2 regions of the Mycolicibacterium thermoresistibile genome follow, and region 2 is predicted to be linked to the other one. Evidence: predicted binding sites of a transcription regulator. Region 2 holds the regulator's gene; the other holds the start of a gene.

Region 1 (3,411 bases), 2.0 Mb from region 2:
ACTGGTGGCCAACAACACCCGGATCTGGATCTACTGCGGCACCGGCAACCCCTCGGAGCTGGACGCCGGCGTGGAGGGCGGCAACCTGATGGCCGCGCAGTTCCTGGAGGGATTCACCCTGCGCACCAACATCACCTTCCGGGACAACTACATCGCCGCCGGTGGGCAGAACGGGGTGTTCAACTTCCCGGCCCACGGCACCCACAGCTGGGCTTACTGGGGCCAGCAGCTGCAGGAGATGAAACCGGACATCCAACGGGTGCTGGGCGCACAAGCCGCCGCCTGATCAACCACCCACCCAAGGGAGCCTGCCGTTTCCCCGACGGCAGGCTCCCTGCCGTTGCGGCGGCCGGGGCCCGGTGCCGGCCGGGCCCTCACAGCCGGGTGCACTCGGCGATGTCCTCCTCGAACTCGGCGATCATCTGCCGGGTCAGGGTGGGACGGGTCTCGGCGATCGCGGCCAGGTAGTCGTCGGTGCGTGCGGGTTCCCCACGGCGGTACTGGATTTCCCGCTCGAACGCGGTCTGGGCGCCCTTGCGGGCGGCGAACTCGATGTCGGCCGGGGTGAACATGTCGCTGGCCTCCACCAGTTTGTCGACCTCGACCAGCTCGGCGTGCCGGCCCAGGTATCGCCGCCAGATCGCGGCCCGGGCCACCTCGTCGGGCGGTCCGATCGGAATGATGTAGTCGAACCGGCCGGGACGCAGGAACGCCGAATCCAGGGAACGCACCGAGTTCGTCGCGCAGATCAGCAGCCGCTCGTCGCGGCTGCGGAACGCGGGGATGAGCTTGAGCAACTCATTGGTGACGCGGTGGGCCGGGTCCCCGGCGATGCCCGAACGTGATCCGGCGATCTCCTCGACCTCGTCGATGAAGACGACCGCGGCCTCCAGATCCATCACGGCGGTGAACGCCTCCCGCAGCGCGGCCGCCATGGCGCCGTCTGGCGCGCCCAGCCGCGACGGGAAGATCTCCACGAACGGCCAACCCAGGCGGCCGGCCACCCCCTTGGCGAAGCTGGTCTTCCCGGTGCCCGGCGGCCCGAACAGGATGACCGCCTTGGGCGGTGACACACCGTAGTTCGCGGCGAGGTCCGGTTCGGCCAGCGGCAGCACCACTCGGCGCTCGATGATCTGCTTCTCGGTGTCCATGCCGGCCAGCTCATGCCAGTGGCTGGCGTCCAGCACCTGACCGCCGAGCGTGGCCAGCAGGCCGGCATCGGACCCGCCGAGCCGCTCGACCTTCTCGAAATAGGTCAGCCCGTCGCGCTGCGCATAGCTCGAATTGCGCAGCGCGACCGCGCCGGTGGCGTCCCGGGGCAGCAGCGCGCTGATCCGCCGCACCCCGTGCGCGTGCAGCCGGGCCTCGAGGGCGCCGAGCAGCGCGCTGCCCAGACCCTGATTCCGCCAGCCGTCGCCGAGCGCGACCATCGAGATCCACGCCCGCTCGCCCTGCAGATGTGCGGCCGCCATGCCGACGACCTGATCGCCGACCACGGCCACCACCGCCGGCTGACCCGCGCGCGCCGCGGAGATCACCTCCGACACCGAGAACACCGGATGCGACTCGTCGGGCCGGCGGCTCTGATCCCAGATCGAGATGACCTCGTCGAGGTCGTCGTGGTGGAAATCGCGTAGACGCCAGGTATGCATATCGCAGGGATACCGGGTCCGCACCGGCCCCGCCATCCCCGTCGAGGGGGAATCCGGCGGTAGTCCGGTGTCACCGTCGTGGGGACTCCCGCGGCGCGGGAACAAACCCACCTCCACACAAGTTGAGTCCAACAGACTGAACTTTGGAGGAAAAGACTGATGGCAGAAGCCACGACAGTGCCGGTGCTGTTCTCCGGCGACACGATCGTGCTGCCGGGGATGGTGGTGCCGATCGAGCTCGACGACGCCGCCCGCGCCGCGGTCGATGCCGCGCGGGCCAGCGAGTCGGGCAAGCTGCTGGTCGCGCCGCGCCTTGACGACCGGTACCCGACACATGGGGCATTGGCGTCGATTCTGCAGGTCGGGCACATCGGTGGCAGCCCTGCGGCGGTGGTGCGCGGCGAGGCCCGCGCCGTCATCGGCGCCGGCACCAGCGGGCCCGGCGCTGCGTTGTGGGTTCAGGTCACCGAGGTGACCGAACCCGAACCCACCGACGAGACGCGCGCGCTGGCTGCCGAGTACAAATCGCTGCTGATGGCGATCCTGCAGCGGCGCGAGGCCTGGCAGATCGTCGACTATGTCAATCAACTGACCGACCCGTCGGCGCTGGCCGACACGGCCGGCTACGCCGCGTATCTGACCCAGGTGCAGAAGCGGCAGCTGCTCGAGACCGTCGACGTCGACGAGCGGCTGCGGCTGCTGATCGACTGGACCGGTAAGCATCTGGCCGAGGTCGAGGTCAGCGACAAGATCGCCGAGGACGTGCGGACCGGGATGGAGAAGCAGCAGCGGGAGTTCCTGCTGCGTCAGCAGCTCAACGCCATCCGCAAGGAACTCGGTGAGGAGGACGGGCCGGGCTCGGCGGAGGACTACCGCGCCCGGATCGAGTCCGCCGATCTGCCGGAGAAGGTGCGGGAAGCGGCGCTGCGGGAGGTCGGCAAGCTGGAGAAGGCCAGCGAGCAGAGCCCGGAGGGCGGGTGGATCCGCACCTGGCTGGACACCGTGCTGGAGCTGCCGTGGAATGTCCGCACCGAGGACTCCACCGATCTGCGGGCGGCCCGGGAGATCCTCGACGCCGACCATCACGGCCTGGAGGACGTCAAGGACCGCATCGTCGAGTACCTGGCGGTCCGGGCGCGCCGGGCCGAACGCGGCCTGCACGTGGTCGGGGGCCGCGGTTCGGGTGCGGTCATGGTGCTCGTCGGTCCGCCCGGGGTCGGTAAGACGTCGCTGGGCGAGAGCGTGGCGCGGGCACTGGGCCGGAGGTTCGTGCGCGTCGCCTTGGGCGGTGTGCGCGACGAGGCCGAGATCCGCGGCCACCGGCGCACCTATGTCGGCGCTCTGCCCGGCCGGATCGTGCGCGCCATCGGCGAGGCCGGGTCGATGAACCCGGTGGTGCTGCTGGACGAGATCGACAAGGTCGGCTCGGACTTCCGGGGCGATCCGGCGGCCGCACTGCTGGAGGTGCTCGACCCGGCGCAGAACCACACGTTCCGGGACCACTATCTGGACCTGGAGCTGGACCTGTCCGATGTGGTGTTCCTGGCCACTGCCAACGTGGTCGAGAACATCCCGCCGGCCCTGCTGGACCGGATGGAGCTCATCGAGATCGACGGGTACACCGAGGATGACAAGATCGCGATCGCCCGCGACTACCTGCTACCGCGGCAGCTGGAGCGCACCGCGTTGACCGCCGAAGAGGTCACGGTGACCGAGGCGGCGCTGCGCAAGATCGCCGCCGACTACACCCGGGAGCCCG
Region 2 (3,411 bases):
GTCGCCCAACTGCTGACCCAGATGGCCGGTGGCATCGCCGAACAGTCCGGGATGCCGCTGCGCACCGAGGATCTGGCGGCACCGCCGCCCGACGATCCGCGCGGGGTGGGACTGGCCGCCTCGGCGCTGCCCATCACCCTGGCGGGTCTGCTGCCGGCGATCGCGCTGGTGCTCGCGCTGCGGCGGGAGGTCTGGACCCGGTTCGCCGCGACAGTGGTGTTCGCCGCGCTGGCGGCATGGACCATCGCACTGCTGCTGCGCTTCGTGTTCGGATCCATCACGGACAACTTCTGGGGCGTCACCGCCGGTCTCACCCTGGGCATCCTCGCCGCCGGGCTGACCGTCCTGGGCCTGGGCTCGGTGTTCGGCAGGGCGGGGCTGGCCATCGGCGCGCTGCTGGCGATCCTGCTCGGCAACCCGCTGTCCGGTCTGAACGCCGCACCGGAACTCCTGCCCCGAGGCTGGGGCCAACTCGGGCAGCTGCTGCCGCAGGGCGCCAACGCCACCCTGCTGAGGTCGACGGCCTACTTCGACGGCGCCGGCGCGACCACCGCGATCTGGGTGCTGGTCTGCTGGGTCTTGGTCGGCACCGCCCTGATCGCCGTCGCCGCACTGCGGCAGCGCCGCACCGCGGAGCCGCACCCAGCGGAAATGCATTGATCCGCACTTCACATACACTCGAACGGCGTGGGACTGGACGATGGTGAGTCACTGCGCACCCTGCGCGCTGCCGTCGACCCCGCGAACGGATCCGATGAGCTGATCCGCACCTTCTACACCCGATGGTTCGCGGCCGACCTGTCCGCACGTGACCTGTTCCCGCCCGACATGGCGGCTCAACGCGCGGCGTTCGCCGAAGTGCTGACCTGGCTGCTGGGCGAACTCATCGCCCAGCGCGCCCACGAGCCGGTGGCCTTCCTCGCCCAGCTCGGTCGCGATCACCGCAAATACGGTGTCACCCAAGCGCATTACGACACCATGCACGAGGCCCTGTACACCACCCTGCGCGACCATCTCAACGATCGGTGGACCGACCGGCTGGCCGAGGCGGCCCACGACGCGGTCACGTTGTTCACCGGGGTGATGCGCGGAGCGGCCGAGGCCGAGCAGGGCCCGCCGTACTGCGACGGCACCGTGGTGGAGCATCTGCGGGTCGGCCGCGACGTGTCGGTGGTGCGGCTGCAGTTGGACCGGCCGCTGTTCTACCACCCCGGCCAGTATGTGACGGTGCAGGTGCCGCAGTGGCCGCGCCGGTGGCGGTATCTGAGCCCGGCCATTCCCGCCGACCGCAGCGGCGCCATCGAATTCCACATCCGTTCGGTGATCGGCGGCATGGTCAGCACCGCGATCGTGAACGAGACGCGTCCCGGGGACCGGTGGCGGATCTCCCATCCCCACGGCAGTCTGCACATCGACCGCGACGGCGGGGACGTGCTCATGGTGGCCGGCAGCACCGGACTGGCGCCGCTGCGCACCCTGATCATGGACCTCACCCGGTTCGGCGTGAACCCGCGGGTGCACCTGTTCTTCGGCGCCCGCTATCCGTGCGATCTGTACGACCTCAAGACGCTGTGGCAGATCGCCTCGACCAACCCCTGGCTGTCGGTGACCCCGGTGTCGGAGTACTCCGTGGATCCGCCCTGGGCGTCGGAGTATCCGGATGTGCAGCCGCCCCGCGGATTACACGTCCGCCAGACCGGGCTGCTGCCCGAGGTGGTGACCCGCTACGGCGCGTGGAGCGACCGGCAGATCCTGATCTGCGGCAGCCCCGAGATGGTGCAGGCGACCAAGGCCGCGCTCATCGCCAAAGGCGCTCCGCCCGAACGGATTCAACACGACCCGCTGAGCTACTGACGCCGGCGGCGGCCGGGACGGCCCGCAGAGACGGTGCGGGGGAGAAGACTCACGTCTTCTCCCCCGACCTGCGCGGCTTCCAGAGCACCACCGCGGTGCTCTTCGGCACCACCGCGAGTTCGCGGCGCGGCACCGACCGCATCTGCTCGAGTTCCTGCGTCAACTCCTTCACCCGCGCCTGCAACTGCTCGACCTGATTGGTCAGCTCGATGATGCGCTTGATCCCGGCCAGGTTGACCCCCTCGTCCTGCGACAGCCGCTGCACCTCGCGGAGCAGCTCGACGTCGCGCCACGAGTACCGTCGCCCACCGCCGGGACTGCGCTTCGGGCGGACCAGTCCCAACCGGTCATAAGTGCGCAGGGTCTGCGCATGCATCCCGGCGAGTTCGGCGGCGACCGAGATCATGAAGGTGCGGGTGTCGTCGTTGGACCGTTTGGACCGGCTCACCCACCTTCACCTCGCTTCATGGTCACTGCGCGCCCGCCCATCCCGCCCGGGGATCGAAGCCACTGGCCCGCTCGGCCTCGGCGTAGGCCTTCAACGCCTCCAGGGCTTCGCCCTCCAGGTTGGGCGGCACCGCCACCTTCACCGTCACCAGGAGATCACCCGCGGTGCCGTCGCGCCGGGGCACACCCCGGCCACGCACCCGCAGGATGCGGCCGTCGGCGGTGCCCTTGGGGATCTTCACCCGCACCCGGCCGTCCAGCGTCGGCACCGAGATCGTCGCACCCAGGGCCAGTTCGGCAAAGCTGACCGGCACGGTGACGGTCAGGTCGTCGCCGTCCCGGCCGAACACCTTGTCCGGCCTCACGTGCACGGTGACGTACAGGTCACCCGACGGCGCACCGCGCAGACCGGCCTCGCCCTGCCCGGGCAGCCGGATCCGCTGACCGTCCTCCACCCCCGGCGGGATCCGCACGTTGATGGTCCGCGACCGGGTGGTCACGCCGGTGCCTTTGCACTCCTGACACGGGTGCTCGATGATCGAGCCGCTGCCCCGGCAGGCGGTGCATGGTTCGGAGAACCCGAAGGCACCCTGGTTGCGGCTGATCACCCCGGCGCCGTTGCAGTTCGGGCACACCTTCGGGCTGGTGCCCGGGCGGGCGCCACTGCCGTGGCAGTTGGTGCACGGCGCCGGACTGGTCAACCGCAATGGCATCGCCACACCCTGGGCGGCTTCCCGGAACGAGAGTTCGATCTCGGTTTCCAGGTCGTTGCCGCGCCGCGGCCGGCTCGCCCGAGGCGAGCCGGCCCGCCCGAACAGACCGCCGAACAGGTCGCCGATGTTCGCCCCGCCGGTCTGGCCGGCCGCGTCGAACAGGTCGTTCAGGTTGAACTCGACACCGTCACCGAACCGGCCGGCGCCGTACCCGTTGGCGAACCGGCGACCGAACCCGCCGCCCGCGAACAGGCGGCGGGTCTCGTCGTACTCCTTGCGTTTGACCGGGTCGGTCAGCACCTCCTTGGCCTCGGAGACCGCCTTGTAGCGCTCCTCGGCCTGCGGATTGTTCGGGTTGCGGTCAGGGTGCAACTCGGCGAGCAGCCGACGGGCCGCC

Evidence for each region. Region 2 encodes HspR, which represses chaperone genes until heat shock. Its sites were predicted from a motif close to ANNTGAGTNNNNNNNACTCANNT; they were not measured.
Region 1: the regulator HspR is predicted to act here: its motif matches at 1,773-1,795, upstream of lon (endopeptidase La).

The regions. Positions count from the first base shown of each region.
Region 1 covers NZ_LT906483.1:2,451,837-2,455,247, reverse strand. Annotated here, with positions in the region: gene CKW28_RS11400 (esterase family protein) at 1-286, shown strand, start outside; gene CKW28_RS11395 (ATP-binding protein) at 375-1,652, opposite strand; gene lon (endopeptidase La) at 1,812-3,411, shown strand, end outside.
Region 2 covers NZ_LT906483.1:406,222-409,632, reverse strand. Annotated here, with positions in the region: gene CKW28_RS01795 (ABC transporter permease) at 1-660, shown strand, start outside; gene CKW28_RS01790 (FAD-binding oxidoreductase) at 688-1,854, shown strand; gene CKW28_RS01785 (heat shock protein transcriptional repressor HspR) at 1,904-2,260, opposite strand; gene dnaJ (molecular chaperone DnaJ) at 2,325-3,411, opposite strand, start outside.